4 regions of the Lysinibacillus sp. FSL K6-1151 genome follow, and region 2 is predicted to be linked to each of the others. Evidence: riboswitches for the same ligand, from Rfam matches in the RefSeq annotation. Region 2 holds a riboswitch; each other region holds the start of a gene.
The links. Region 2 has a riboswitch for cobalamin ahead of MHI04_RS02580 (ABC transporter substrate-binding protein). Riboswitches for the same ligand answer to the same signal wherever they lie in the genome.

Region 1: linked by a shared signal. The riboswitch ahead of MHI04_RS20575 (hypothetical protein) and the one ahead of MHI04_RS02580 (ABC transporter substrate-binding protein) in region 2 are both predicted to bind cobalamin.
Region 3: linked by a shared signal. The riboswitch ahead of MHI04_RS11580 (glutaredoxin) and the one ahead of MHI04_RS02580 (ABC transporter substrate-binding protein) in region 2 are both predicted to bind cobalamin.
Region 4: linked by a shared signal. The riboswitch ahead of nikA (nickel ABC transporter substrate-binding protein) and the one ahead of MHI04_RS02580 (ABC transporter substrate-binding protein) in region 2 are both predicted to bind cobalamin.

The regions. Positions count from the first base shown of each region.
Region 1 is NZ_CP152040.1:4,257,954-4,266,224, forward strand. It holds gene MHI04_RS20560 (MATE family efflux transporter) at 1-654, opposite strand, end outside; gene MHI04_RS20565 (tyrosine-protein phosphatase) at 805-1,572, opposite strand; gene MHI04_RS20570 (ABC transporter substrate-binding protein) at 1,715-2,665, opposite strand; gene MHI04_RS20575 (hypothetical protein) at 2,649-3,206, opposite strand; cobalamin riboswitch at 3,359-3,559, opposite strand; gene MHI04_RS20580 (glutathione peroxidase) at 3,659-4,204, opposite strand; gene MHI04_RS20585 (hypothetical protein) at 4,286-4,834, opposite strand; gene ytvI (sporulation integral membrane protein YtvI) at 4,925-5,983, shown strand; gene MHI04_RS20595 (C40 family peptidase) at 6,178-7,311, opposite strand; gene MHI04_RS20600 (AarF/UbiB family protein) at 7,656-8,271, opposite strand, start outside.
Region 2 is NZ_CP152040.1:545,970-554,240, forward strand. It holds gene MHI04_RS02570 (long-chain-fatty-acid--CoA ligase) at 1-295, shown strand, start outside; gene MHI04_RS02575 (acyl-CoA dehydrogenase family protein) at 297-1,964, shown strand; cobalamin riboswitch at 2,022-2,204, shown strand; gene MHI04_RS02580 (ABC transporter substrate-binding protein) at 2,349-3,320, shown strand; gene MHI04_RS02585 (iron ABC transporter permease) at 3,317-4,318, shown strand; gene MHI04_RS02590 (adenosylcobinamide amidohydrolase) at 4,315-5,775, shown strand; gene MHI04_RS02595 (cob(I)yrinic acid a,c-diamide adenosyltransferase) at 5,788-6,351, shown strand; gene MHI04_RS02600 (heterodisulfide reductase-related iron-sulfur binding cluster) at 6,621-8,271, shown strand, end outside.
Region 3 is NZ_CP152040.1:2,383,589-2,391,859, forward strand. It holds gene MHI04_RS11570 (hypothetical protein) at 179-379, shown strand; gene MHI04_RS11575 (hypothetical protein) at 419-1,075, shown strand; cobalamin riboswitch at 1,359-1,537, shown strand; gene MHI04_RS11580 (glutaredoxin) at 1,651-1,875, shown strand; gene nrdI (class Ib ribonucleoside-diphosphate reductase assembly flavoprotein NrdI) at 1,872-2,231, shown strand; gene nrdE (class 1b ribonucleoside-diphosphate reductase subunit alpha) at 2,228-4,321, shown strand; gene nrdF (class 1b ribonucleoside-diphosphate reductase subunit beta) at 4,309-5,277, shown strand; gene dut (dUTP diphosphatase) at 5,289-5,726, shown strand; gene MHI04_RS11605 (M1 family metallopeptidase) at 6,141-7,598, shown strand; gene MHI04_RS11610 (copper amine oxidase N-terminal domain-containing protein) at 7,801-8,271, shown strand, end outside.
Region 4 is NZ_CP152040.1:2,365,907-2,374,177, forward strand. It holds gene metE (5-methyltetrahydropteroyltriglutamate--homocysteine S-methyltransferase) at 1-1,698, shown strand, start outside; cobalamin riboswitch at 1,870-2,063, shown strand; gene nikA (nickel ABC transporter substrate-binding protein) at 2,448-4,061, shown strand; gene nikB (nickel ABC transporter permease) at 4,132-5,085, shown strand; gene MHI04_RS11505 (ABC transporter permease subunit) at 5,087-5,899, shown strand; gene MHI04_RS11510 (ABC transporter ATP-binding protein) at 5,911-6,684, shown strand; gene MHI04_RS11515 (dipeptide/oligopeptide/nickel ABC transporter ATP-binding protein) at 6,695-7,495, shown strand; gene MHI04_RS11520 (DUF2089 domain-containing protein) at 7,768-8,133, shown strand; gene MHI04_RS11525 (hypothetical protein) at 8,147-8,271, shown strand, end outside.

The DNA of each region.
Region 1 (8,271 bases), 930 kb from region 2:
CACGCGTACTTCCATCACTTGATAGAGCAACCAGAAAAACACTAGTACAGCTAATCCCCGACTAATGACCGAAGAAATAGCCGCTCCTTTTACACCAAGCTCTGGTAAACCTAAATTCCCAAAAATCAGACCATAGTTTAGCACAACATGCAAGATATTCATGCCAAGTGATACATACATCGTTTGCTTCGTCCAACCATGTACACGAATAATTGCAGCAAGTGCATTAATAATAGCCTGTAGAAAAATAAAACTCCCGATGATAACTAAATAACTTTGTGCATAGTGAAGTACTTCTCCCTGCAAGTTCATCATAGTCATTAAATGTTTTGCAAAGAAGAAAAATAGAATACTCATTAACAGTCCAACAACCAAATTCATTGTGACAGCTAAAGCCGATATTTTCGCTGCTTCAAAAAAACGTCTTGAACCTAAATACTGTGAAACGACAATGGATGCACCATTCCCTACCACTTCAAGAATCAAGATCGCAATATGGATATATTGATTGGCTGCACCTACTCCGGATACAGCATTATCTGATAAAGCACTGAGCATAAAAGTATCGGCTAATCCCATTAACATAAATAGAAATACTTCTAAGAAAATAGGCCATGTTAAATGGAATAGACTTAACTTATTTGTCTCTTTCATTGTCTCTGCCAATACTTTCACTTCTCCTATATTTTTCTTAAAAATCTATTGTATCTTATCATAAATTTTCAGACTGTAAAGAGGTTTATAGGAAGACAGCGCTTCCACATAAAAAATCCCTCTCACACAGATATGTGAAAGGGGTCATTGTTATGTTAAGCAATAAGCTTGCAATTGCTCTCGTCTAGCAATAGTTAGGCCAAACTCCTGCTCTAAAAACTTAGTCTTTGAGCCATAATGGTAATCCATAGCATCCAATGCTGCTTGTAAATAGTCTTCTCGAGCAGACATTAATGCATAGAATTGCTGTAATTCTTGCTCATTATATTGATGTTGAATAGCCTGTGCCATTCTGTCTACCATTGGACGTAAATGGATATTCGTGTTTAAATAGTCTTCCATAATCGTCTCCTCAGGTACATCTAAGGCTAGCAAAATAAGAGCTCCCCCTATACCTGTGCGATCCTTACCAACTGCACAATGGTGGACAAGACCCAAATTGTCAGGATTTTGTATGGTTTTCATTAACTCTTTAAAAGAAGGATTATTAAACGGCATCTGTGCATAAAAATCTCGGAACATTTCGGGGCTTACTGCTTTATAAAAATCTCTACCACCAGCATTTGTAGGCATTTCAAATGTATGATTGCCCTTCGCTGGTATTTGAATATATTGAGCGTGTGAGAACATAGGGTTAGGATTATGGTGTGCCTCATTATTATCACGATAATCAAAAATGGTTTTAATCCCTAATGTTTCAAATAGCTCTTTATCCGCCAACGTCATTTTCCCAAGAGCCGCTGAGCGGTAAAATAAACCGTTCTTGACAATGCGCCCATCCCTTGTCCTATATCCCCCCATATCTCGAAAATTATAAACTGCCTCAAATGGAATTATCTTTGTCTCTAACTGTTCCAATTACTACACCTCCTAAAATTATCGAGCACTCTTACTTTTATTTTATAGAACTAACTCAATTAATTCCAATTTTCACACTAGGAAATAACAACCCACATAAAAATGGCTAGCTGTCAGTATACAGCTAGCCTTGAATGGTTTCTTATTTAAATAACTCTGGATAGACAGCCTTTGCTACTAGTTCTACGGCTTCCCCAATACGTGGGCCAGGTCGATTAGAGATATCTGTATCAAGAGTCTGTACTGCTTTATTTTGAACTGCTGTCACTGTATTCCATCCATCACGTGCAAGTATTTCACCTATTGGATCCTCTGTGTAGTTTACTGTCGTTAAAATAACATCTGGGTTTTTCACTATGACATCTTCCTCAGAAACTTGTGCCCAGCTGCTCAAGTCAGAAAAAACATTCTTAACATTGGCTGCATCTAGTATTTCTTGCTGGAAAGTACCAGAGCCTGCTGTATAAATATCGGGCTTAGGACTAATTTCTAAATAAACATTTTTCGGTGCTTTTACTTCCTTCACCTTTGCTTTAACGTCAGCTAATTTCGCTTTAATCTCTTCGTTTACTTCATTTCCTTTATCTGCAACACCCATTACAGCTGCGATCTGTTCGATGTCACCATAAACATCATCGAATGTAGCTGCTGATTGAATAACAAACACTTTGATTCCAGCATCTTCAAGTGGTTTCATTGCTTCCTTATCACCAATCGTATAAGCTATAACAACATCTGGCTTCAACGCTATGATTCGTTCACTGTTAAAATTCACAGAATCAGAAACCCGTTCAATTTTCTGTGCTTCCTCTGGGTAAGTATCATACTCAGTTGCTCCTACGATTTTATCACCAACACCTAGAGCAAATAAAATTTCTGTATTACTTGGTTGCAATGATACAACTGTTTTTGGTACTTCTTTAAACTCTATTTCTACACCGCGATCATCTGTCACTTTGTAGTTTGTTTGCTCTGTTTGTTGTGTATCCTGTGAAGCGTCTTTATTTTTAGTATCTACTGAAGTACCACAACCTGCTAAAATCATTGCAAGGAAGAGTACTGTTAGCCATTGAACATTAAATAATTTCTTCATTATTATTCTCCTTTTTCTTTTTCATCGGATATGATTTACTAATAAATGATATTTCAGCTATCCCTGCTTGTTGATTCATAAAGACAGCCATAACGAAGCAGACATTGGCTAATAGGCCTAAATAATCAAAAAGAATAGCTGGAACCTCTCGTTCTTCCGATACTTTGTGTAATGTACGATATGATTTTTTGGCTTCACTACGGCAAAGATGTAGAGCAGCAGCAGCCTCCGTACCTTGAGGTAAAACAAAGTTTTGTATCTCTTCCTTCACATGACGAACATAAAAATCATAGCGCTCACTTAACCAAGCAAGATCCTCTTCTGTTACAGCTAGTTTTCCACGAACCGAGCCATTGACATGGTAGGCCATAGGTAAAATAACCATTAAATCTTCTACAACAGCTTGTACATCCTCTTTCTTAACTGCAGCTAAAGCAACTCCCAAATGCGTAGTCAGACTGTCTGTTCGAATCTCAAAATCAACCGTCGAAGCTTTTTCACGCATAAATGGATAACAAGAATAACGTGCATCTTTTTTCACTTGCGTTCCCCCCACTTTTCATTATGAAAATTCTTGCATAAAAAAACGCCGCTCCTTTACGCAAAGGAACGACGAAAATAACATAATAATGGCCAAATTAACATGACATAGCCTATGTATTTGCCGTATATCCTCCTAGCTTCCGAGAAGTTTTTATACGTTCAAACAAAGGTCGGTCTCCTGGCTTGTACAGTTCATTACATAAAAAACGAATGTGTGATAAAGTACCTTCCCATCTCTGTTAAGACAGTGGTAAACCTTTATACTAGCTGTACTTACAGTTGCGGAAACAGCTTCGGTTTTTCACCGAATTCCCGATTATGCTTGTTAGCACCTTTATTCTGCAAGAATAATTCACTTGTAAAGCAGTTTATCATATATTAATAGGAAAAAATAGCTGTGCTTTGAATGGATCGTCACCATTTCTAAAGAATAAGATAAACAAAACTGTTTTATAGTATAGTTTCAATTGCCTGTTCAATATCAAGTTGTGAATCTGTTGGTTCAAAGCGTGCAACGGTCTTGCCGTTAGCATCTACTAAAAACTTTGTAAAGTTCCAGCGAATATTACGACCATCTAAAAAGTTTGGGGCAAGTTGAACAATTGCCTCAGCAAGCATTTTTTCCTGCATGCTCGCCTTGCCAAACTCTCGAAAATCCACTTCATGTTTTAAATAATTGAATAATGGGTGGGTAGTCTCTCCATTTACTTGTACAAGCTCAAAAATTGGGAAGGTAACGCCATAATTCACTTTACAAAGATGCGTAGTCTCCTCGCCATCTTCAGGATTTTGATGACCAAATTGATCGCAAGGAAATCCTAGAACGACAAAATTATCTTTCCCATATTTATCATACATTTTTTGTAAGTCATCAAATTGATATGTAAATCGGCATTGATTCGCCGTATTGACAATTAGCATCGTTTTTCCACGATATGTTTCCATGGATAAAATTTCACCATTAGGTTTTCGTACTAAATAATTATAAATGCTCATGTCTTAACCCCTTTTGTTTTTTCATTTATTGTTGACTATTCAATAATTTACCAAATAATTTGCACAAAAAACACCATCTCGTTACGTTGAACGGATGGCTGACTTATACTTCTGTTTAGATTTAACGTCCTGCTCTTCATTAATTAAACGATGGGCAATGTCTAATAACTTTATGTCACTTGTCTCGTCATATAGCTTTTTAAAAGATACAATAATATCATGGCGAATGTGAGTCGGATGCTTCTCATCTAAACAAGTTTGAAATCTCTTTGCTAAATAAGACACCACTAAGTCACTTTGTACTTGACCTGCTAGCCCAATTTTCCAAATAGCTTGTAATGCATTTCGAGCTGTAACGGATCGTTCATCATAAGTCACAGCCCAAATTTTTAAAAAATCCTCCAATACCCTTTCTTCTGGGTCACTTTTTGCGGCTAAGGCGCATAAAATTTGTGCAGCACGTGCACGTGCATGACCATCTTTGTATGTAAGTGCTTGTACAAGCTGTTCCCAGACTGCATATGTCCAATCTACGGGTTCCTGCAGAATTTTTATTAGTTCCTCGTAAGATTCAATATCGCGGTCATGCTCTGTTAGATTATTAAAAAGTTGCAAAATCTCTTTCTCCATAATTTATCCCTACCTTTATTGTTTCAGAACGTAATAAAATTTGATTTATGGTACACTTAACTTAATTTTTTTCTCAAAGAAGGTGAGTTTATGAATAAATTTAATGCTAGGAAAATGATTTTCCGATTGATTGTGATTCTTTCTCTACTTGTAGCTGCCTATTTTGTAATCCCTGTATCCATGCCTATAATACTTGCTGGTGTCAGTGCATTTTTCTTAGAACCCATTGTTATGTTCTTTAAAAGGCGATGGAAAATGTCAAGGAAAATTGTAGTTGCTTTTATATACATAGTGAGTGTTATTGTTATCTCTATTATTTGCTATATATCCATTACACAAATTATGTCGCAAATAATTATATTGTCAAAGCAAGCTCCCTATTATATTTCCAAGCTATCAGATATGTGGCTTCATATGCAAGAAAATATTTCTAAATACACAGAGGACTTTCCACCTGAAGTAAGTGCTTCGCTTCAAAAAACCACTATGGATTTCATAAAGAAAGTTGAAGAATCCTTTTTAAGCTTCTTTAATTATAACAAAGTTTCAGCATTCTTTTCAGAGATTCCAAGCCTATTTATCAGTCTTCTCGTTTATATGATTGCTTTATTCCTATTTATGCTTGATTTGCCCAAATTAAAGGAAATCACTTATAAATATTTAAAGCCTAACACAGCAAAGAAAATAAAAATCATCTTAAATCGTTTAAAAGATGCAACATTCGGTTATATGAAGGCACACTTATTTGTAAGCTTTATCATAGGTGGCGTCACACTTATTGGATTACTATTAATCCAACCGAAATATGCAGTTACGATGACCATTATTATTTGGTTAATAGATATCGTTCCTTTCCTAGGGTCCATTATTATATTAGCCCCATGGGGACTATACCATCTATTAATGGGAAACACAGCTATTGCTGTAAAATTATTCATCCTAGCTGCTATTTTACTTATTATTCGTCGTGTCGTCGAGCCTAAACTAATGGGCGACCACATTGGCTTATCCACTTTGCCAACATTAATTGCCATGTTCATTGGTCTACAGTTATTTGGTATCATCGGTTTACTCGTTGGCCCATTTGTTATCATTTTCTTTATTGCCTTAAAAGAGACAGGTGTCATTAAGCTAAATTTTAAAATTTAATGCACAGTCATTACGCTTCGAGCTTACCTTTAATGCTCCTCTTAAACCACTAGAAATGCAAAATAAGTGTTCATCTCTCCTCGACAAAGGAGGTAGATGAACACTAAAGCAAAATAAAAAAGGTCATCTTTGTATATTTTTTCTCTACAAAGATGACCTTTTCATCATGTCAATCGTCTATTAAATATAGAGGCTTATTGAATACGACCAAAGCCTACTAAGTATTGATTCCACCAATCAAGTGATTCAATTACGATACCATTGTTTTGAGCATCGATCATTGTGTTGTTCCCTAAGTAAATACCTACGTGAGCTACACCAGAACCATAGCTGAAGAATACTAAGTCTCCAACACGCGCTTCACTTGCTGAGATACGTTGAGTTGCTAAATACTGCTGTGATGCTGTACGTGGTAAAGAAACACCTGCTTGTTTGTATGACCACTGTACAAGACCTGAACAGTCAAAGCCTGTCGATGGGTTACTACCACCCCAGACATATGGACGTCCTAGGAATTGTTTAGCTGTTGAAATAGCATCTCCTGAAGAAGCCGTACCAGCTCCTGAGCCCATAACAATTTTTTGTGGCACGCCGCCATCATTATTTTGAGTTGCTTGTACAACTGGAGTTGCTGCTTGTAGCGCACGTAAACGGGCTGCTTCTTCTTCAGCTGCTTTACGCTCTGCCTCTAAACGTTCTTCTTCTTGTTTCGTTGCAATTTGAGCTTTTAATGCAAGTGATTTCGCTTCATTTTCAGCCTTTTTCACTTCCATTTCGCTTTCCTTTTGTTGAAGCTCTTGGAATTGCTTTTGAAGCTCTTTTTGTTTTTCATCTAATGTAGCTTTTTGTTGCTCTAAGCTTGCTTTATCTGCTTCCTGTTGATCTACCAATTCTTGGTCAGCATCCATTAATGTTTTGACCGCTACGACACGATCCATTAAATCGGCAAAGCTTTTTGCTTCAAGAACGACATTTAAATAAACGCCTACAGTATTATCTTGTGCTTGGTATGCAGCCATACGCTCACTTAAAATTTTAGAACGTTGCTCGATACGTTTTTGTGTTTCAACAATACTAGCATCCACTTCTTTAATATCAGCTTGTACCTGTTTAAATATTTTCACCTTTGCGTCGATCTCTTGTTGTAACTTTGTTAATTCTTCTTGTAATTTTTTAACTTGTGCATCAATTTCAGCCTTTTTCTCAATCATTTGTTGAGAAGTTTCTTCGGCATGTACTTCTGTTGGTTGAATTGTATTAAATAATAAGCCGCCAGCTAGTGCTAATGCTAGCACCATCGACTTACGCCATTTATTGCGCTTACCCACTGATTTTCATTCCCCTTCATCTGTCAATTTCGCTCTAGATATTCTATGTAATCACTTGAACGATTCTATTTTAATCAAATGTTCTTATATTTATTTTAGCCTTTTAAAGTTTAGCATTTTCAGCATAACTTTTATACTATTTCATGTCTATTTAATACATTAGTAAAACTCGAAATATTTCTGTAATATTTGCAAGAAAGCTACTTTATTCTACAAAACGCCACTTTATTCTGCCTATCGCTACTATTAGCTGATTCGACATTAGACCTACACATCACTTTGTAATGTTTTTGTAATATTTTATTCAAATATTTCAATGAAAAAGGTAGGGAATCAATCCCTACCTACTGCTTCATCGATCTCAGTGCTTGTATAGATAATCTCACTAACAAAATTGCACATAAAAATAAACCTAAATAAGCGGCTGTGTTTAAATATACCGCATACGAATCATGAATAAATTGTGAGATGGCTAAAAGAGCGACAGATATAATGCCAAATGTTATCCCTACTAGAAGCAGAACAAATCGAGAAAACAGATGTGTGATAAAACGTGCATTATGTTCATCCGAGAATATATCATGATGTAAAATGATTTTCCCACTTTCAACCCGTTGAATGAGTTGATCTACCCTTCTTGGCATTTTTCGCAAAGTGGGAATCAGCATGGATAGTTCCTCCTGCAGTCGCTCTTTTGTTGCCATCGGTTCTTTAAATGGCTTTAGGAAAGACGCACGCATATATGTAGCAGAAAAATCCTTTGCCTCTGTAAATATATCGAAACGTTGATCAATGACCCGTAATGTGCCATCTAGCGTCACCAAGGACCGGAGAGCCAATCCTACAGCAGGATAAAATGCAAGTCCAAAATCTCTTACCACTGTAAAGAGCGCATGGATCAATTCTTCAGTTGGTATGCGATCAACATAGGAGATTTTTAATAAAATTTGATCGATGGCC
Region 2 (8,271 bases):
CATTATTTCAGGTGGTGTCAATATTTATCCGAAGGAAATTGAAGATTGCCTATTAAGCTTTGAAGGGATATTTGAAGTTGCTGTCATTGGTATACCACATCCGCAATGGGGGGAAACCGTGAAGGCTGTATATGCTACGAAACAAGACATAGATGAGGATGCATTGAAAGCTTATTTAGAGGAACGGCTTGCGAAGTATAAACTACCACGTATTTTCGAAAAAGTGGAAGCGCTACCACGCAATGCTTCAGGCAAAATTTTAAAACAATCCTTGAAAGGACAAGAGGTGAGATAGCATGAAGGTTTTACAGCAGGAAGAAATGCGTGCAACAAACTTTTTTACAGAGGAAGAAACGCTTCAAAAAGTGTTAGAAATGATGTTAGATAAAGAGTTTTTGTCTTATGCACACAGAGAACTGACAGATTTCGGTGAGTTATGTGCAGGTGATATTGACGTAAGGGCAAAACATACTGATCGGCAGGGAGAGCCCCGCCTTGAACGGTATAATGCTTATGGAGAAGAGGTATCAGAGGTTTGGGTGAATGACGGTTACAAAAAAACAATTGAAGAGACATATAATACGGGAATTGTTGGCTATGTGCACAAAGAAATTCCACAGTTAGGTCACAAAGGGAATTATGTCTATAGCTTTGCACAAGGTTATTTACTATCTCATGCAGAGCCCGGTTTTTATTGTCCCGTGACTTTGACGATGGCTACGGCTTATCTATTAGATCATTATGCTGATGAGGATGTAAAGCAGCGTTTCTTGCCACATGTTTGTGCAACAGGAGAGACGGAGCTATACGAAGGGGCAACATTTTTAACAGAACGTCAAGGAGGGTCAGACGTTGGGGCGAATGTTGTGGAGGCCAGAAAAGTAGGCAATGAGTACCGTCTCTATGGAGAAAAATACTTCGCATCCAATGCAGGTATGTGTGGCGTAGCAATGGTGTTGGCACGTTTAGAAGGCGCACAAGCAGGCTCTAAAGGGTTAACATTATTTGCAGTTCCATGGAATAATGAAGATGGTACGGCTAATCATCTTCGTATTCGTCGATTGAAAGATAAATTAGGCGTTCGAGCAGTCCCATCGGGCGAGGTAGAGTTTGATGGTGCCCTTGCTTATATTGTAGGGGAACAAAATAAAGGGATTTATTACATGCTAGAAGCACTAAATCTTTCAAGAATTTGTAATGCAGTCGCATCGATTGGTATTATGCGCCGAGGCTTTTTAGAGGCAAAGCATTATGTGACCAATCGATATGCTTTTGGCAAGCCCTTAACACAATACCCAATGATCCAGGATACATTAGGGAAGTTTGCTGCTAAGCTGCATGTGGAAGTAGCGACAGTATTTGATCTTATTCAATTATACGATAAAGTGACAAGTGGGCAGGGAACACAACAAGATCTTATTATGAATCGTTTATATATTGCCATTATGAAAAAGGAAACGGCAGAGCAAGCCGTTCATTATGCTAGTGAAGCGATTGAATTACATGGTGGTAATGGCTATATTGAAGACTTTGTGACACCACGCTTACTAAGGGATGCACAAGTATTGACGGTATGGGAGGGAACGGCAAATATTTTGGCTTTAGAACTTATTCGTTTAGTGGATAAATTCCATGCACATGAACTGTTTGTCCGTGAAATGGAGACAAGGCTAGAGAAGCTAGCGGATAGTCCACTAGTGCAAATTGTGGAAGAGCAGTTGGTAAATCTTGCGGCTACATTACAAAGTTTTAGCGCTTTAGATGAAGCAACTAAAACTTTTGAAGCAAAAGATATAGCGAAAAAGATGGCCCATCTTTATGAAAGTGTTGTAGCGGTGGAATGGGCACTAAAATTTGGCGGGAAGTACGAAAAGCTAGCGGATATCTATTTAGAGCAAACGTGGTCATTGCGACAAATAGGTGCACAAATGAAAACCGTACAATATTTTTCTGAAATTGTATAATTGCCAAGGAGTCGTCTGGAATGGAGGCGACTTCTTTTATTTTCATGTATAATGAAATCAACTGAATATTATAAAGGTTCTTTACTTAAGTAAAGTGAAAAGGGAAGTCGGTGTAATTCCGATGCGGTCCCGCCACTGTAAGTGTGAGTTTTTTCAAATAATGCCACTGAAGATTTCGGGAAGGCTTGAAAAACGCAATAAGCACGAGCCAGGAGACCTGCCTTTATAGTATAGACATGACAGCCTACGAGGATAGGGTGGTGGATTTTGTATCAGTTTTTTGGTGCGATTTTGACCCCTCATCATTCGAAGATGAGGGGTCTTATTTTGATGGAGAAAATATTTCTAACCAATTGACGCACGGATCAACAAAGGAGGATTCACATGAAGAAATTTTGGAAAATAGGATTATCAGCATTTTTAGCAGTAGGTTTGTTAGCAGCATGCGGGCAAGAAGCCAAAAATGACAAGTCAGTAGCTACGGAGCAGCAAACACAGCAAGAGACTCCACAGGTGGATGAAGCAACATTCCCAATGACCATAACAGATGCCATTGGCAAGGATGTTACACTTGAAGCACCGCCTGAAAAAATTGTTTCTCTTATTCCAAGTAACACAGAGATATTATTTGAACTTGGTTTAAATGATGAAATAGTTGGGGTGACAGACAATGATGATTATCCACCAGAAGTCGCTGAAAAGGATAAAGTTGGGGGCATGGAGTACAATATTGAAAAAATTATTGCCTTAAAGCCAGATATCGTGTTTTCGCATGAATCTAGCATGTCCCTTTCAGAAGCGGTGATTGAACAGCTTGAGTCAGCAGGTTTGAAAGTATTTGTCGTAAAAAATGCACAAGACTTTAATGAAACTTACACAACGATTGAGCTACTTGGTCGTGCAACAGGGAAATTACCAGAGGCTGAAAAAATCATTGCTAATATGAAGGAAAAAGTGGAAGATGTCCTGACAAAAGTAAAGGATGTCGAACCCAAAAAAGTGCTAGTCGAAGCATCGGATGAACCTACTATTTATACGGCGGGTAATGGCACATTTATGAATGCTATGCTGGACATGATTCATGCAGAAAACGTAGCGGCAGATGCGAAGGATTGGTATGAAATTAGTTCAGAACAAATTATTGCGAAAAACCCAGATGTCATCGTTGTGACATATCATTATGTACCAGATATTTTAACAAAAATACCACAACGTGCTGGTTTCGATACTGTTAATGCCGTGAAAAATAAGGCAATCGTTCAAGTAGATGAAAGCACAACAAGTCGTCAAGGTCCCCGTTTAGGAGAAGGTCTTGAAGAATTAGCAAAAGCTATTTATCCAGAGGTATTTAAGTGAAAAAAATAGCACTAGCCTATGTACTAACATGTACGCTTCTTGTCATTAGTATCTGGTGTGGCGTAGCGATAGGCTCAGTTCATATTCCGTTAGAAGTTTTATGGAATCAAGCAGTTGATGAAACAGCTGCTAATATCTTTTGGAAAATCCGTCTGCCACGCGTGTTGTTAGCGGGACTAGTGGGAGCTTCTTTGGCCATTGCTGGAGCAGCCTTCCAAGGGTTGTTAAAAAACCCATTGGCAGATCCATATACATTAGGCGTCTCGTCGGGGGCATCTGTTGGTGCTGTTATTACGATTTTTTTTAGTATATCTATACCGGTCGTAGGTTTGTATGCCCTACCCACTTTTAGTATGATAGGCGCAATCATCACGATGGTAGTTGTCATGAGCTTTGCTAGAATGGTAGACCGTTCATTGAAGATGGAAACGTTAATTTTAACAGGTGTTATTTTTAGCTCATTTCTAGGTTCTCTCATTTCATTAATGATCGCTTTATCTGGAGAAGAGCTACGCCAAGTAATTGGCTGGTTACTAGGTTCTGTGTCAATGCGTGGATGGCCATATGTCCAAATGATCACGCCATTTGTTATTGTTGGTTCCATTATGCTTTGGACGCAAAGACGAGAGCTAAATGTTTTGTTATATGGTGAAGAGCGCGCGAAGCATTTAGGTGTCAATGTAAAACGTAGTAAGTATTTGATTTTAGCGGGTGGCTCCATGTTAACGGGAGCTGCTGTAGCGGTTTCTGGCACAATTGGCTTTGTAGGATTAGTTGTACCGCATATGACAAGGATGATTTGGGGTTCTGACCACCGTCATTTATTGCCATTATCGTTTTTCAATGGCGCAACTTTACTCATTGTTTGCGATTTAGTAGCACGAACAATTATTGTGCCAAGAGAGCTACCTATTGGTGTTATTACGGCGTTTATTGGTGCACCTGTTTTCTCCTATATTTTTTATAAGCAACGAAGAAGTAAGGGGGTACGGGCATGATTATTGTCGAACATCTATCGGGTGGTTATGAAGATGTACCAATCGTCAAGGACATTAGTTTTACTGTGGAAAAAGGGAAAATTCTAGGTATTCTAGGACCGAATGGTAGTGGGAAATCCACATTATTAAAGGTAATGAGTGGGATATTACCAGCTACTGCTGGAACAATCACAATTGATGGACAAAATATCCTTTCTTATAATGCCCGTGCTTTGGCGCAAAAGATGGCTGTACTACCACAGCTTCATGCAAATGCTTTCTCAAACAGTGTAAGGGAGGCCATTTCACTAGGGCGCTACCCCCATCAAACAGGTTTTTTCTCAAGTTGGTCTGAACGGGATGAACAGGCTGTTCAGCATGCCATGCTGCAAACGGGTGTGAAACGCTATGAGCACACCCCGTTAGAATTTTTATCGGGTGGTGAACAACAAAGAGTATTTGTTGCCCAGGCATTAGCGCAAACAGCAGAAATTCTACTGCTGGATGAGCCAACCAATCATCTAGACATTGCACATCAACGGCAAATCTTAGATATGGTCAGGAAGGAAGCTGTGGAGTGTGGTTTAACGGTCGTTATGGTACTACATGATATGAATTTAGCCTCTCTCTATTGTGATGAATTATTGCTTATGGAGGGTGGGCAAATGAGAGCACTTGGAGTACCGCATGAAGTATTAATAGCCTCCCAAATTGAAGAAGTTTATCAAGCACGAGTGGCTACATATGCCCATCCTGAAATACCAAAACCTCAAATTACAATGATGCCCGCAACAACTGATTACCAGCAGCGAGCTGTCATCAAAAAAGACCATTTCATGATAACGGAACACTATATTCAACTTCAATCAGAGATTCCGTTAAAAACAGTGTCCTCTGCTGTTCATAACCCAGGTATTGGCTGGCATAATTGCTTATTAAATCGCTCTGTACCTGGCGATTATGTGATAAGTGATGTAAAAAGAGAAGTTAGTGAATTTTTGCAAAGAGAAAATTTTCCCCCTACAAGTACTGTTGTGATGCTGACAGCAGTGCCAACAGCTCTTGTCGCCATCAATGAATTTTCAGCGCCTTTTGGCAGTATGATAGTAGCTGTAACAGCTGGTGTGGGCAATGCGGTTGACGTATCACGTGTACACGAAAGACAGGATGATCCATATATTGGTACTATCAATACATGGATCATAATCAATGGCTGTTTATCGGAGGAGGCATTTTTCCAGGCACTGATGACAGCTACAGAGGCGAAAACAAAAGCTTTGCAATCAGAAGATATTCGTGACGAGCGTAGTGGAACTATTGCTACAGGAACTGCTACAGATAGTCTGTTAATTGCAGCAACTCAAAAAGGGGAAGAAATGCTGTATGGTGGCCCGATTACGGAAGTTGGTAAAATGATTGCCAAGGGTGTTTATGAAACAACAGTTCAGGCCATCAGAAATTATAAAAATCAGTTTTAGGAGATGAGAGAAATGAAGCTTTACACGAAAACAGGCGATACGGGGAAAACAAGTCTAATTGGCGGACGCGTTGATAAAGATAGCTTACGTGTTGAAACATACGGGGCGATTGATGAATTAAACTCTTTTATCGGGAAGGCAGTAAGTGAATTAGATCAAGCACTTTTTAAGGATATTTTAACAGATCTTGAAACAATTCAGCATGAACTATTCGATGCTGGTGGTGACCTTGCCAATGTGATGAAAGAACGCCACTATAAATTAACAGAGCAACCGATTGAAGTGCTGGAAGCTCGTATAGATGCTTTATCAGATGAGGCACCACCATTACAACGTTTTATTTTACCAGGTGGCGCACCAGCAGCTGCAACTTTACACATTGCTCGTACAGTTGCACGACGAGCAGAGCGTGAAATGGTGACACTTATGAAAGAAGTGGAGGACGTGCCGAAAGTTGTACAAAAATATTTAAATCGATTATCAGATTATTTATTTGCAGCCGCACGTGTTGTAAATGCTCGATTAAACGTAGCAGATATTGAATACATTCGCAGTGGCAATGTCTTCAAAAAATAAACTTGTTATGTGAATGTCGCAGCTTTTATTAATTAAATTTTAAAAAGAAAAGTAAAAAAATGCTACTTTGAATAAATTTCAGGGTGGCTTTTTTTCTTGTAAAGTGTAAGAATATAAAATTATCAGAAATATTTCCGTTTTATGTTGACTGAATGCTCACTCATTTATTAGAATAGGAATATATTGATATAGTGACGCACATTTCCGTATGAACTAGCAAATTTGCCGCAAAGAGAGAAAATTACGACAAACTAAAGGGGGGACCAACCATGAGTCCATTATTAATTGCTAACATAGTCTTAACAGTCGTGGTTGTGCTTTATGCAGTAGGATTGTTCTTCTATCTGTTGAAAACACGCTATAAGTATGTGCAATTGGGGAAAAAGGTTGAGTTTGATGAAAGTGTTAAAGAGCGACTACGCTATATTATGGTCAATGTATTTGGTCAAAACAAGCTATTAAAGGATCCAAAGAGTGGATTAATTCACGTGATGTTTTTCTATGGATTTTTGATGGTTCAGTTAGGGGCCATTGATTTAATTTGGAAAGGACTAGCACCAGGATCACATCTGCCATTAGGTATTTTCTATGGTGTCTTTACGTTCTTCCAAGAGCTTGTAGTTTTAATGATTTTAGTTGCGGTAGTGTGGGCATTTTACCGCCGCTATGTAGAAAAGCTAGTGCGTCTAAAAAGAGGATGGAAAAACGGTCTTGTATTAATTTTCATTGGTGGCTTAATGGTCTCAACATTAATCGCTAATGGTATGGGATTAATCTGGCATGGTGAGGGGTTAACTTATACGGAGCCTGTTGCTTCAAGCATTGCTGCTATATTTGGCTTCCTACCTGCATCAGTAGCTGCTGGAGTGTTTTATGTTATGTGGTGGGCACATCTTTTAATTCTATTAACATTCCTTGTGTATGTACCACAATCTAAGCATTTCCATTTAATTGTTAGCCCACTGAATGTTTACATGAATCGTTTAGATCGTGTGGGTACATTAACGCCTATCGATTTTGAGGCATTAGAAGAAGCAGGAGAAAATGCTGAAAGTGAAGAGGATATGCCTTCAATTGGAGTTGGACGCATACAAGACTTCACACAAAAGCAAATGCTCGATCTGTATTCTTGTGTGGAATGTGGACGTTGTACCAATATGTGTCCTGCAACTGGAACAGGAAAAATGCTGTCTCCAATGGATTTAATCGTGAAATTGCGTGATCATTTAACATTTACTGGTGCTGTTGTAACAAAGCAAAAGCCTTGGGTTCCTTATCAATTTTTTGCCAATACCAAGGGTAATCAGCTTGCGATGGCTGCTGGTGCTGAAGGCGCAGTAATTGAAGATATTTACAGCCCATCTTTAATTGGCGATGTGATTACAGAAGAAGAAATTTGGGCTTGTACGACTTGTCGAAACTGTGAGGATCAATGTCCAGTAATGAATGAGCATGTTGATAAAATCATCGACCTACGTCGCTATCTAACAATGACGGAAGGAAAAGTTAATCCTGATGCACAACGTGCCATGACAAATATCGAACGACAAGGGAATCCTTGGGGCTTAAACCGTAAAGAAAAAGAGAATTGGCGTGATCTTGATCCAACAATCCATATTCCAACAGTAAAAGAGTTAAAAAAATCTGGCGAAGAAATGGAATATCTATTCTGGGTTGGTTCGATGGGGGCATTCGATAATCGCTCTCAAAAAATTGCTTTAGCTTTCTGTCGTCTATTAAACGAAGCTGGTGTGAAGTTTGCGATCTTAGGAAATAAAGAGAAAAACTCTGGGGACACACCTCGTCGTTTAGGAAATGAATTTTTATTCCAAGAATTAGCTACAGCAAATATTGATGAGTTTGAGAAAAATGATGTGAAGAAAATAGTGACAATCGACCCTCATGCTTACAATATCTTTA
Region 3 (8,271 bases), 1.8 Mb from region 2:
TTGAGTGTGACGAATTACCTTCATCATACTCATAGTGCGACAACCAAAAAAAGAGTCTCTATTCAATATAGACGACTTATTTTATATTGGTTGAAGAACTATGAAGTATGTCAGTCATAGCTAGCATCTTCCCATTAGGGCAAGATGTTTTTTTTATGAATAAATAGGGGTGAACAAGATGACATCACATTCAATTTCATTTTATATAAATCAGTTAAAGCAGCAAATTATGAACAACCTTTCTGGTGAGCATATTAGGCCTTTACAGCTTTATATTAGGAAGTTAATAGAAGAAAACCCAAATGATTATACATCTATTAATGATGCCTATTTAACGATCAAGCGTGAATTAGTCGAGACATGTCATGATAGTAGATAAAAAATCTGAAGTGAAGTGAATAATTAAATGGAATGCAAAATGAACAAATCTGAAGACATAATGGACAACATAGATATGAATCAAAAAGTTTTATATAGAAAATTGGATCATTTTGAAATGGAAAGAGGCTTGGTATTAGAAAGTTTAGACATTTTTCTAAGATGGAATCAACAAACACAATACCTTTCTGAAGACAAGCTTCAAAAGCTTTGGATGAAACTGGTAAGGAAGTATAAATTCTCTCTCGATGAATGGGAAAGAACTGCTGGTCATACAAATATCCATGCTTATCTAGTGAAGGAGCAAGGACATGGGTTACAAAAGTTGATGCGCTTTTACAAAGATCGCCACGGCATAAAATGGTTGGAAAATGCATTTCATTATGGAATGTCATTGCTCATTGAAGTTGGAAAAATGCCTGGATTAGAAATGTTTTTCCTAACAAATTTAATATGTTACAGATGGGAAAAGGATTATTTAGAGGATGCAGATGTTCAACAGTTTTTTTGTCATTCAATAAATGGTAAAGTGAAGGAGGTCTATGAAAGTTTCAGGGCTTTCGATCAAGAACAGAATCTGTTAACCGCAACTACTCTCTATAAACTTTTATCAAAATATAATCCTCATTTTCAAGTGAATTCGGCAGCAACGCCTGAATTTTATAAGGAATTGTCCTTATTTGTCGAAATCGAGTAATCCATACGTTCGACATGTCAAACAGTCTATTATTCTTTAGAATATAGGCTGTTTCTATGTGAAATACGCTAGTATATTTAATGCTCATAGATCCGTAGTAACAAAAAATCTCGTACATAGTTTAGATACACAATGAATTAAGATATAAGTAATAGATGGTGAAATTCCTTCGAAAGTTATAATCGAAAATAATGAATAATCAAAAAATAAAGAAGTTTAGAATCTAGATTTACTTTTTATATGAAGGATGGTACACTTAAAACTATTGAACAACAACTATATATTGTGTTCGTTTTATATAGGTGCTACTATATGTAGTTTAAAAGGGAAGTTCGGTACAATTCCGACGCTGTCCCCGCAACTGTGAAGCTGACAATGATTACAACCACTGTGCATTCGCATGGGAAGGGAATCAGAGGATGAAGCAAAGCCAGGAGACCTGCCTCTATAAAACAATTAATCATTTCTTCGGGGATTAAGAAATGGGAACGTCAGTATTTTTGGTATGGTAACGTTTCCATTTAGCTATCTCTCTAGAGGAGATAGCTTTTTATTATATGAAAAGAGGGATTTCTATGAAACTTTATACGAAAACAATCTGTCCAAAATGCCTTTGGGTAAAATCTGAATTACAACGTGCAGGACTTGATGCAGAAATTGTCAACATTGATCACGATGAACAAGCTAAACAAACAATAATCGATGCAGGTTTTTTAAGTGTGCCTGTTTTAGAAATGAATAATACATTTATAGGAGATGTTAAGGACATAGTTTCTCATATTGAGATGATTGCGCTATGATCGTTTACGCAAGTCGTACAGGAAATGTCCGCAATATTGTTTCTAAATTAAGGGCAGAGTCTGTCGAGCTCTTTGAGGAATTACAATTGAATAAGCCTTATCTTTTAATTACTTATACTGATGGCTTAGGCGATATCCCTGCAAAAGTGGAACGTTTTTTAGAAAAAAACAGAGATTTTTGTAAAGGTGTAGTTGCCAGTGGGAATAGTAACTTTGGGCACAACGTATTTGGGGCTGCTGGCGAGAAAATCGCTGCTACCTATCATGTACCCTTAGTAAGAAAATTAGATTTACGAGGCAATCAAACAGATTATGAAGCCATACAAACGTTTTATGAAACGAGGGTAATAAGATGAAAACCTATTTAAAGCTAAATAATGACGTACTGAATCGTTATAGTTCAACTGGGCTACTTGAATTAGAAAAGGATCGTGAAGCTACACGCCGCTACTTTTTAGAGTATGTCAACGTGCGTTTACGTTACTTTATTGATATTGAAGAAAAAATCCGTTATTTAGTTGATGAGGGCTACTACGAGAAAGCATTTATCGACATGTATGAAATGGAATTTATTAAGAAGTTGTACAAAAAAGCATATGATTATAATTTCCGCTTCCCATCCTTTATGAGTGCAAGTAAATTTTACGATAGCTATGCTATGAAAAGTCGTGATGGAGAAGAGATTTTAGAAAAATATGAGGACCGTATTGTCATTATCGCCTTGTATTTAGCACAAGGGAATACGGTGCTAGCAGAACGTTCTGTCGAAGCAATGATGGAAGCTTATCAGCCTGCTACACCAACAGCATTAAATAGTGGTAAAAAAGCACGTGGTGAATTAGTGAGCTGCTTTAAATTATCGATGGATGATTCCATGAATAGCATTGCTGAAAATATTGGTTATTGCTTAGAGCTATCAAGACTTGGCGGTGGGGTTGGAGTTAACTTAACTGATTTACGCCCTTTAGGTGACCCTATTAAAGAGATTCTAAATCGTGCCAGTGGTGTCATCCCAGTTGCTAAACTGTTAGAAAATTCTTTCAGTTATTCCAATCAACTAGGGCAGCGAAATGGCTCTGGTGTTGTCTATTTAAATATTTTCCATGCAGACATTGAAAATTTTATTTCATCTAAAAAACCGAATGCCGATGATAAAATTCGCCTCGCAACATTATCAACAGGAATAATTATACCAAGTATTTTCTTCGAACTTATGAAACGTGATAAAGATATTGTCTTGTTCAGCCCATATGATATTTTCAAAGAATATGGCAAACGCATGTCTGAGATTTCCATTTCAGATATGTACTATGAGCTACTTGATAACCCTAAAATTCGTAAAATTAAACGTTTGAATGCACGTAGGCTGTATACAGAAGTGAAAAAAGCACAATTTGAATCGGGCTATCCGTTTGAAATTTTTGATGATAATGTCAATGAAGTGCATCCATTAAAAAACATCGGTCGCGTAAAAATGTCCAATCTATGTACCGAAATCCTGCAAGTTCAAGAAACAAGCATTATTACAGATCAAGATCAACCGAATGACTATGGATTAGATGTATCCTGTAACTTAGGGTCTATTGATATTCATGCAGCAAGTAAGGTCAATGATTTCGAAGCCTTAATCGATACGGCTATGCACCTATTAACAAATGTGTCGCAAATGACGCACATTAAAAATGTACCGTCTGTTGCAAAAGCCAATCAATTAATGCATTCAGTAGGACTTGGTTGTATGAACCTCCACGGCCATCTTGTGACGGAGGGCATTTTATATGGCTCTAAAGAATCGATTGATTTCATGGATCGTTTTATGGAAGCAATGAACTTTTATTCACTCAAATCATCGATGGAAATGGCTAAAGAAAAAGCTGCAACTTTTTATCGATTTGAGGACAGTGATTATGCATCAGGTAGCTACTTTGACCAATATGTCAATAAAATCGACGAAGAACTATCACCCGTTGTGTTAAAAGCACTTGGCAATGTTCCAATCATTACGAAAAACATGTGGGAAACGCTTAAGCAAGATGTGATGCAATATGGTCTATTCCATTCCTATCGTTTGGCTATTGCACCAACTGGCAGTATTTCCTACATACGTAGCTGTACGGCTTCTATTGCGCCATGTACTGAGCGTGTAGAGGTTCGTGATTATGCAGATAGTAGAACGATTTATCCAATGCCTCATTTAACAAATGATAACAGTCATTTATATGTAGAGGCATATGATGTTAATCCGTATGATTTAATTGATTTGTACTCTGCTTCTCAAAAACACGTTGACCAAGGTATTTCCATGACGCTTTATGTAACAGATAATTGGACAACTGAACAATTAGCTAAAGTATACATTTATGCATGGGTAAAGGGCATTAAGTCCGTTTACTATGTTCGTCAACGATTACAAAGCTTAGAGGAGTGTGTAGCATGTCAAATATAATTTATGAGGCGGTCAATTGGAATAAGGCAACGAGTGAACTTGCCCAAATATTTTGGGACCAGCAATGGAAGCAAATTTGGTTTCCTGAGGAAATTGCGGTCAGTAAAGATATCAAACAGTGGAAAAGCTTTGAGCATCAAGACACGTATAAAAAAGTGTTCGCGGGATTAACGTTACTGGATACAGTTCAGACCAATATAGGGATGAATCGTGTGGCCGCTTATACAGACGATTTACAAGAGAAGGCTGTCCTAACCGTTTTTGATGCATTTGAGGCAATCCACGCCAAATCCTATTCTTATATTTTTACAACGCTTTGTACAAACGAAGAAATAGATGAGTTATTTGAATGGGTCAAAAAAAATGAGTTTCTACAATATAAGGCCAATAAAATTGCGGATATTTATAATAGTATCGAAGAAAACGATCCAGAAAGCTTATGGAAAGCGATGTTCTCCTCCGTTATGCTCGAATCTTTCCTTTTCTATTCTGGCTTTTTCTACCCGCTGTACTTAGGAGGACAAGGCTTCCTACGAAACAGTGCTGAAATTATTTCACTTATTTTACGCGACGAATCCATCCATGGTGTCGCAGTTGGATTTTTTGCTCAAAATCTATTCAAGCAATTTTCAAAAGAAAAACAAGAAGAGCTAAATTTATGGGGCTATGAGTTATTATTAGATTTATATCAAAATGAAATGAAATATACGGATGATATTTATGCGGAAACAGGATTATCACCTGAAGTGAGAGCCTATGTACGATATAATGCTAATAAAGCCTTAATGAATGTTGGTTTTGAAGCAATGTTTCCAGAAGAAGAAGTCAATCCGATTGTGATGAACGGTATTCGTAATGAAGGCTCCACATATGATTTCTTTTCACAAAAGGGAGCTACCTATGCTAAAGCAAAAGTAGCGCCAATTACAGATGACACATTTAATTTTAATCGTTAGGATGGAAAATAATGAACGTAGAAGTAAAAATCAAAAGAGTACACGCGGATGCAATACTACCAATGCAAGCCAATCCTGGTGATGCGGGCATGGATCTCTATTCCATTGGAGCAGTAGAAATACCAGCAGGCGTAGCCAAACTTATTAAAACAGGTATACAGATTGAATTACCTAAAGGAACGGAAGCCCAAATTCGACCAAGAAGTGGACTAGCATTAAAGCATAGTGTAACCGTACTGAATAGCCCAGGCACAATTGATGAAGGCTACAGAGGGGAAATCGGCGTTATTTTAATCAACCACGGCCAAGAACCGTTTATCGTCGAAAAATCTATGCGTATCGCCCAAATGGTCATTCAATTTGTCCCATCCATTCAATTAGTAGAAGTAGATGAATTATCACAAACGATCCGAGGAACATCTGGATTTGGAGCAAGTGGTACTAAATAGAATTGATTAGTTTAAAAAGATGACAAAGAAATCCTGTGTGTATATACATGCAGGATTTTTTTGTTGTCAGTAAGGATAGTCTGTTTAAAGCTTAGCAGAACTACATACGATTGTGATAGATTACGAACCATTACAACAACACATGAAAGCAATGGACATAAAAAAATGGCGTCGGTTACTTACCAAAGTCATCCCATTACGGCATAATCAACAGCTACATCTAAAAATATCAACAGCTTTTAATTTTCATCTGTCTACCTAATAGGCAGCATATCACCACGAATATGTGCTCTTCTTTCTTTGTTCATCTTGGTAATTAACTAGATTCCAGATGAAAGATCGAAAGTATATGGTTTAAATTGGGATAATAATATAAAATTTATATATATACCATTTTTATTGTAGCTAATAGTGTTGGGATTGGGGGCGGAAGTTATAAAGAAGAAATTATGGAGTACAGGTTTATTACTAGTATGTATTTTTCTCGTTGCTTGTGAGTTCAATCAACAGGAAGGGAAAGAAGCGTCTACTATTGCTCAAAAGGTGAATACAGAAGAATTTATACCAAAGGCGATAAGCCCTGGTAATTTTAGTGAATACGATATGGCACTTAAGATGGATAATGACGGGAAATTTCAGCTAGAATCAACCGTTGTCGTTAAAAACCTCTCTACCGATGATTGGGAACAATTGATATTTTATTTTATACCTAATATGTTTACAAAAGCTGTCTCACCCGAACTGGAGCATCCATCGACCATTGCGTTCCATAACATTACCATTGATGGAAAAACGGCAGCTTATACTCTTGAAAAAGATTCACTCAACATTCAGCTTCAAGAAAAATTGAAACCTCATCAAGAAATGAAAGTTTATTTTTCCTATGAGTTCACTCTGCCTGAAGAGGGCTTAAGATTTACGAAGAGTAATGGTAATTATCATTTAGCTCAATTTTATCCGATGCTTGCCACATATAGAAACCATCAATGGAACAAAGAAGATTATCGTTTTAGAGGAGAGACGTATCATACTACATTCAGCAATTTCAAATTAACCTATGACATTCCTCAGGAGTACACGTTGGTGTCTTCATTTGATCAAGAGGCATTTCCAAGCCCAAACAAAGGGTTACTTGAAGTTGAGAACGTGAAGGAAATATTTGTTGCTCTAGTAAAAGATCCAATACTAGTGGAAAAAGACGAAGACATCGCCATTAGAGTATTTGGATTTGAGGAAAATAAAAAGGAATTATATCAAGAAATAGCAGACGAGGCTTCAGCTGTCATAAATTATTTTGAAGAAATAATGGGGCCGTATCCTCTCAAACAACTAGATATTATCATAGATGGAATGGGCATGGAGTACCCAGGAATTGTAACAGCCCATACGATTTACAACAGTGGTCCTAGTAGTTCTGAGCAGATTAAAAGTACAGTGGTTCATGAAATTGCCCATCAATGGTTTTACGGGGTCATTACCAATGATCCTTTTCATCATGCCTGGTTAGATGAAGGCTTCGCGGTATTTGCTACAAATCTATTCAACTTTAAAAAATTGAATCTGAGCAAACCCTATACGATTTACAGCATTGATCCAGACCTAGTGCTTCCAGTCAATTTACCACTTGATCAATACCAATCTGATATGAGTGCATATGTCTATGGAAAATCGCCTGCAATGCTCTTGAATTTGTTTGATGATAATGAAGAAATCAAAGACATTGAACAATTTTTAAAAAGTTACTATCAATTTTATAACTATAAAGAAATCGATTCCACAGAATTCGCGCGATTCACAAAATACTATTTTGATTTAAAGGACGATTCTATATTTGAGGGATGGTTAGATCTAGATAACATTAAAAATGAATGATTTAGCAATAGGTTCTCCACGAAAGAAAAGGGATATTGTGCAAGCAGTATCTCTTTTTTTATGTTCAAAATATATCAGCTTCACGATCAGGATTTAACCACCTTTTAGAGAAAAAAACATAAATTGAAAATTAAGTATTCTCTTAACGCTAATAATAAACTATACTTACAATTAATTATAGTTATAGAACAGGAGAATTGTCATGCTAAAACGGTTATTTTTTGTAAGTTTTGTATTTTATCTATGCTCTTTGATTTATGTAGAGGATAATAGCTATGTCCATGCAATTAACAAAGATGTAGTATTTTTTGATAGTGGTACTGCTATAAATGGTAGGACGATGTTACCGATGAGAAATATATTTGAATCATTAGATGCAACTGTTGCCTGGGATTCCTCAACCCAAACCATAACAGCAAGTAAAGGGAATACAACTATTCAATTAAAGGTTAATTCGTATAAAGCAATTGTTAATGGGAAGGAGACTTTTCTAGACAACCCACCTACCATTATGAACTCAACTACAATGGTACCCGTAAGGTTTGTTAGTGAGTCTTTAAAACTACCTGTTGAATGGGATTCAACACTAAGAGTAGTTAATATAATCACAGAAGGGAAAAATATTTTTATTTATGTTAATGATCCTACAATAAATACAGATAAGAATTCTAAA
Region 4 (8,271 bases), 1.8 Mb from region 2:
ATTCAACTAGAAGAGCCATCACTTGTCACAACCCTTGATCCAGCAGACATCAAGCTTGTGCAAGAGATTTACGACCAGTTAGCCGTTGCCGTTCCAGAAGCGAAAATCATGCTGCAAACTTATTTTGAAGCATTATGCAGCTATGAAACATTGATGACATTGCCTGTAGAAGGATTTGGCCTAGACTTTGTTCATGGCTATAAAGGAAATATGGCGTCACTTCGTCAATATGGTTTCCCTCAGGACAAAGTATTGGCAGTCGGGGTTGTTAATGGACGTGATATTTGGCGTTCCAACTTAGCGGAGGTCAATGCTACAATTCAGGCAATTGAGCATTTAAGTAATGCAGCAGAGCTATGGATTCAACCATCCAGCAATCTACAACATGTACCGATCACAACTGCTCTTGAAAATGAGATTGACCCTGTTCTGAAGCATGCTTTAGCCTTCGCAGATGAAAAGATTGTAGAAATCACGGAGCTAACTAAATGTAGACGAGATACAGAGGGTATCTTACAGCATAATTTTTCTGAAAGTATGAAGGCAATTGAGGCTCTAAAAAACCATCCAATCCGTCAAAACAAGTTGATTCATCAAGCAGTTCAAACTGTGACAACGCAAGATTTTGAACGACATAGTGAATTTGCTCAGCGTCAAAAAATCCAGCAGCAAGCGTTAGCGTTACCGCTATTCCCAACAACAACAATCGGAAGCTTCCCACAATCCGATGAGGTGAAAAGGAATCGTAATGCTTGGCGTAAAAAACAATTATCGAATGAAGCCTACGAAGCATTTATAGAGCAGGAAACAAAACGCTGGATTACGATACAAGAGGAACTAGATATCGATGTACTCGTTCACGGTGAATTTGAGCGTACAGACATGGTCGAATACTTTGGTGAAAAGCTGACTGGCTTTGCCTTTACAAAAAAAGCATGGGTCGTTTCCTATGGCTCACGCTGTGTTAAGCCACCGATCATTTATGGAGATGTAGCGTGGTCTTCAGCAATAACTGTAAAAGAGTCAGCCTATGCTCAAAGCTTAACAAAGCGCTTTGTAAAAGGTATGCTGACAGGACCAGTGACGATATTAAATTGGTCCTTTGTACGAGACGATCTGTCACGTAAAGATGTCGCTTATCAAATTGCATTAGCACTTCGCAAAGAGGTTGAGGCACTCGAAAACGCAGGTATTTCAATTATTCAAGTGGATGAGCCAGCTCTAAGAGAAGGTTTACCGCTACGAAAAGAAGAATGGGGAGCTTACTTAGAATGGGCTGTTAATTCCTTTAAGCTGGCTACAGCTAGTGTCAAAGATGAAACACAAATCCATACACATATGTGCTACTGCGAATTTAACGATTTCATCGAACCGATTAGTGCACTTGATGCAGACGTGATTTCCATTGAAACATCAAGAAGTCACGGGGAGCTCATTACATCACTGCAAGGGCAACCTTATCAAAAGGGCATTGGCTTAGGCGTTTATGATATTCATAGTCCTCGTGTGCCAAGCAATGAAGAAATGCTAACTATTATGAGAGATAGTTTACAGGTGTTAGATCCCCATCAATTTTGGGTGAACCCAGATTGTGGTTTAAAAACAAGAAAAGAAACTGAAACTGTTGCAGCTTTAGCTAATATGGTTGCTGCAACGAAAACATTACGCCAGGAAGTACAACCATCTATCTCGAGATAACGACATCATTTTATAAATCTACTACAACTACTACATCTTCTCTCCGAAATACAACAAAGACCAGGAAAAAAATGGACCTGGTCTTTTGTTGTTTCATTCTTTTAAGATTTTTATTATATTCAGAAAATAAAATTGACGTGAACAATCGAGCATGTTATGTTTATAACGAATTTCATAGCGATCATTACAAGTTTGAGTGAAAAAGACTTTCATTCAATTAAAAGGAAAATGGGTGTAAATCCCATGCTGTCCCGCAGCTGTAAATGAGGAGTTTTGTTTCAAATACCACTAAGTGATTACTTGGGAAGGTGAAGCAAAATCATGATTCATGAGCCAGAATGCCTGCTTGTAAGGAGATTCATTGATGATCTACGAAAGATAGGGAGATGGATGGAGGCTTACTCATTGTAAGTTTTTCTGTCCTTATTCTTTTTTAGAATAAGGTTTTTTTAGTTTGATTCAGCAAATGTTTTTGTAGTAGCACATACAGAAGACTTCTTTTTCTGAAGAAGATAAATAGTCAATGGCTGTTTAAATGCCCTCTGAACGTCAAGAAGCACCACGTCCTGTGGCAATGTCGGTGTGTCTAAAGCCTCTAGCTGATATCACAAACTTTGAAAAGGTGTCTGCACAATGCAAATCAACTTCTACTCGTTAGCTCGAAAAATTTGAACGCATTGTTGATACCTTCTTTCCATCTATCTATAACTAGATTCATTTGTACCACGAATAGAGATAGGAGACAGAAAATGAGATTGACTAAGTATGTACTTCCCTTCATCCTTGTGTTAACTTTCAGCGTACTTGCTGGTTGTACAAGCACAGATCAAGAAAAGGGAGAGACAGGAACACAGCAAACAAATGAAAAAATGATAACAATTGGGTGGCCATTAGATGTCGGCCCATTGAACCCCCATACATATTTACCCAATCAAATGACCGCACAAGCGATGGTCTATGAATCCTTGGTGGAATACAACGACGATGGAACTGTTAGCCCAAAGCTAGCAGAAAGCTGGGACATATCAGAAGATAAAACGACTTATACTTTTCATTTAAGAAAAGATGTTAAGTATTCAGACGGAACTGCGTTTAATGCAGATAATGTGATTCGTAATTTCAATGCAGTATTAGCGGATCGGGAAATGCATTCTTGGATGGGTATGGTCAACCATATGAAAGAGGTTGTGAAAGTGGATGATTTTACAATTCGCTTGCAATTAGATGAACCTTATTATCCTGTCTTAAACGAGCTTGCCTTTGTAAGACCATTCCGTTTTTTAGGGGATAATGGATTCCCAGCCGGAGATGCGACACAAGATTCGATCAAGGCACCTATTGGAACAGGTCCATGGGTATTAACCGAGTACAAAAAAGATGAATATGCTTTATTTAGTCGCAATGAAAACTATTGGGGAGAAAAGCCTCTCGTAGAACAAATTAAAGTTAAAATTATCCCAGATTCAGAATCGATTTCATTAGCATTTGAAAACGAGGAATTAGATTTAATTTATGGTCGTGGCATCATTAGTTTAGATAACTATACGTATTTAAAAGATAGCAGTAAATACAAAACCGCTACCTCTGAGCCTTTGTCTACGAAAGCGTTACTCTTCAATACTCAGTCGGGTCCGTTAGCCGAATTAAAGGTTCGTCAGGCCATTCAATATGCTATCAATAAGGAACAAATGGTTGACAGTATTACACATGGTACAGAAAAAGTGGCTAACACATTATTTTGGGATGCCATTCCTTATGCCAATATAGAGTTAGCGCCAATCTTATATAATCCTGAAAAAGCGCAGCAACTACTAGATGAGGCAGGATGGACGTTACAGAAGGGCGAAAAAATTCGTTCGAAAAACGGGCAACCATTATCATTAGATTTAATCTACATCGCAACAGATGCAATCCAAAAGCCAATGGCGGAATTAATGCAAGGTGAACTAGCAAAAATAGGGGTACAGTTGAATTTAGAAGGTGCGGATGTGATGGTCGGTCTTCAAAAATTAATGGATGATCAGGTGGATATTAATTTCTGGCGTACAAACGGACCACCAACCGACCCACATAGCTTTGCAAATGAGTCAGCTACGCCAAATGCTAGTGGTGTTTATGAGGCAAAATTAGGCTTACCTAACGCCACAGACATCGATACGAAAATCCATCAATTATTAGTGGGAACAGATGAAGAGGAACGAGTGCAGCTTTACACGGATATTTTATCCATATTCCATGATCAAGCACTTTTCTATCCTATCTCTTACGAAACAAATAATGTAATTTATCAACCATATATGAAGGATTTTGCTCCACGTGCATCTGAATATGATATTCCCTATGCACAAATGGATAAAGAGTAATAAAAAAGAGAGAGTATGTCTTGCAAAGACAGCTCTCTCTTTATCATAGGAGTGAGTAGGAAGTGACAGCATGTATGAATCGACATGGATGTTTTGTTTAAAAAGAATTTTGACTTTGCCGTTTGTCTTACTAGGAGTTTCCATCCTAACCTTTGTATTTATTCGTTTTGTACCGATAGAGCCTGCTGAGGTCATCCTACGATTGGCAAGAGTTGCTCCAACCGAGGAAGCTGTTCAGGCATTACGCGAAGAACTAGGGACGGACAAACCTTTCGTTCTTCAATATTTGCTATGGGGAAAAGGCGTTTTACAGTTAGATTTTGGTACATCCTTTGTGAGTAAATTACCAGTAGCACATGAGCTATTCGCGAAATTACCTGCAACCATTGAATTAGCTCTTGCCGCATTTGTCCTCATTTTAGTATTCAGTATACCATTAGGGACTATGAGTGCATTGTCTAAGTATGCCATCATCGATAAAATCATTAGATTCTTTAGCATATTGAGCGTATCCATTCCAACATTTTGGTTAGGTTTCCTACTGCTCTATCTATTTAGCTTAAAATTAGGGCTCTTTCCGACAAACGGAAAGGGTACACTCGCTCATTTAGTTTTACCAGCCTTCGCACTAGCATTGCCAACCATTGGTCTGTTCATCCAGTTTATTCGTTCCACTATCCAGGAAGAATTACAGCAACAATATGTTCAATATGCGCAGCTAAGAGGATTAAAAAATTCTGTAATCCTCATACGTCATGTGTTACGAAATGCTGCCATACCTTTGACTTCCTTATTAGGTATGACGCTCGGTAGTTTACTAGGTGGAGCTGTAATTGTGGAGCAAGTTTTTAGTTGGCCAGGACTCGGTAGGTATTTAATCGAATCCATTACGAACAGGGATTACCCCGTTGTACAATGCTATGTATTGATTATTGCTGTGATCTATGTGTTGACCAATCTATGCACAGATGTATTGCATCGTCTATTGGACCCTCATCTGATGATGAAGGACAGGAGAGATTAACATGAAGCGATTACGAAAAAGAAGAGATCCTATTCTAGGGTTATTTAGCTTATCCCTCCTTGTAATCATTGTCTTACTGGGATTGTTTGCACCCATTTTAATGCCACATGATCCGTTAGCTGTCGATATAACTAAGAAATTTTTAGCCCCTTCCTGGGATTACCCATTCGGTACAGATCACTTAGGAAGATGCGTCTTTTCTCGCATGCTTTTAGGTATTCGCTATTCATTAGGATCAGCACTCTTCATTCAAGTCGTTGCTATTGTTTTAGCTGTCCTACTTGGTGCCTTTGTAGCGTTGAAAAGAGGTATAATCGATGTGGTATTTATTCGAATATGTGATGTTTTATTAGCTTTTCCGACACTGGTACTTGCATTTGGACTTTTAGGTGTATTAGGCCCTAGCTTAAAAAATGTTTTAATAGCCCTTATTTTTACACAGCTTATTTATTACTCCAGAATGGTTCGAAGTTTATGTATTGGGATGAATGAAAAAGACTTTATTCAAGCTGCTAGGATTACTGGCACTACAGGCATTAAATTAATCATTCATCATTATATCCCTAACATACTGCCAGCTATTGTCACGATTGTGGCGTTAGATATCGGGAAAGTCATTTTAGAAATCGCTGGCTTTTCCTTTATAGGTCTGGGCGTGCAGGCGCCGATTCCAGAATGGGGCATGATGGTAAATGAAGGGAAACAATATATCCGTCAGCATCCCGATTTAATGCTTTATCCTGGGCTTGCCATTGTCCTAGTGGTGTTATTGTTTAATCATTTAGCCAATCGTTTAAAGAAGTTTGATTCGTGAGGGGTGAAGTTATGGAGAAGGTTTTAGAAGTGAAAGATTTAAACGTCAAAATTGGGGAGAAAAATGTATTATCCACTATCAATCTGACAGCCTATAAAGGGCGTGTCTTAGGAATCATAGGAGAAAGTGGTAGTGGCAAGACCATGCTTTGCCATGCCATCATGCAAACATTACCGTCTATCGCACAGGTGACACAAGGGGAAGTTCTTTATCAGCAGGAAAATTTAATGAATGTTTCAGCTACTAAATTAAGAGCATATCGTGGGCGGCATCTTTCGATGATTTTGCAAAATCCATCCGCTGCCTTCGATCGTATCCAAACGATTGAAGGCCATTTCAGAGAAACATTAAAGGCACACTTTAAGCTGACCAAAAAAGAAATGAGACAAATAGCTCTTGATGCCTTACATAAAGTGCATTTACCAAATCCAGAGCAGCTTTTACACTATTATCCTTTTCAGTTGAGTGGTGGCATGCTACAGCGAGTGATGATTGCCTTATCATTGGCGCTACAAGCCTCCCTCTATATTGCTGATGAACCAACGACAGCTCTTGATACGATCAATCAAAAACAAGTATTAACACTATTTGATCGTATTCGCGTAGAAACAGAAGCTGCCATACTTCTTGTTACACATGATTTAGGTGTTATTGCTGAACTAGCTGACGATGTGGCTGTTATGTATCAAGGAAAAATCATTGAGCAAACGAATGTCTATGATTTCTTTGATGCACCTCAGCATGCCTATACAAAGAAACTATTACAAGCAAGAATGCTATTTTAGAGGTGAAAAAATGACGCTGCTAGACGTGAAAAATATTGATATGCATTACGCTCAAAGACCATTTCTATTCCAGCGTAAGCAGGAAGTTCCCGTATTACAGAAGGTGTCATTCTCACTTCAGGAGGGGGAATGTCTAGGAATAGTCGGTCAAAGTGGTTCAGGAAAAAGCACATTAGGTCGTATTATTTTAGGAATCGAACGACCAACAAACGGGGAGTTGCTCTTTCAAGGTGTCAATTTATACGAAGCACCAAGCAAGCATAAAAAAAGAATACGTAGAGATTTACAGGCAGTTTTTCAAAATAGCTATCATTCATTTAATCCGAAGCAGACGATTTTTGAAATACTCGAAGAACCGTTTCTGAATTTCGAGCATTTTAGCAAAACAGAGCGACAACATAAAGTAAGGGAATTACTAGACTGTGTAGAGTTAGAGAGGGCAATGGCTCAAAACTATCCTTCGCAGCTTAGTGGGGGGCAACAGCAACGAGTCAACATCGCTAGAGCTCTTGCGCTAAAGCCAAAATTAATTGTCTTAGATGAAGCGATTAGCAGTCTTGATATGATTTTACAGAAGAAGATTATACAGTTACTACAAACACTTCAAAAAGAGCGACAGCTTGCTTACATTTTCATTTCGCATGATTTACAGGCAACACGTTTTATGTCAGACCGTATCCTTGTCATGCAGCATGGTCGGCTAGTGGAGGAGATTGGAAAGGATGGAGCATATCAGCATCCCGCTTCACAACAATTATATCATGCTATTTTGCCTTCACACCCGCGAGAAAGAAAACATAAAACGAAATGATCATAATATAGAAAACACGTATACAGTGGTCATGGAGGTATGGGCTGGTAATGATAGAGGCCAGTTGGATTACCTCATTTGCTCCAAACATTAGTAAGAGTCATCTATTAAAGAAACGCCATTTTGCATTAGAATGGCGTTTTTCTTTTTATTAATAATATTAATTAACAAATTAACTTTATTGATATTTTCATTGAATAAATTAATTTTATTATTTACTTTTTTAAATTATTTGGTATATAATCAATTTAACTTAAAGGAAGGAGTTCACTATGGCTTATCAAGTAATCACAAATTGTCCTGTCTGCAGTAAAACATTGAAAATTACGAAGTTACAGTGTTCTCATTGTCAAACGACGATTGAAAATGAGTTTGAATTGTCGAAGCTAGCATCCTTATCACAGGATCAGCTTCATTTTGTGGAAGTATTTTTAACATGTCGAGGGAATATTAAGGAAGTAGAAAAGGAACTGGGCATTTCGTACCCAACTGTGCGAGGCAAGCTAAATGACATTATCTCATCCCTTGGCTATGTCCAAAAGAAGAAAAATGAAGTAGACGAGAAAAAAATTGTAAGCATGTTGGAAAATGGCGAAATCACAACTGATGAGGCCATAAAACTCTTAAAAGACGAATAGGGAGGAATGCTACATGAAAGAGGAAATTACTAAAGTGTTAACCATGATTCAAGAGGGAAAAATTGATGCTGATAAAGGGTCAGAGCTGATTCAAGTGTTACAAGAGAAAGAGGAGTCAGGTAATAAATTTCTGGAAAA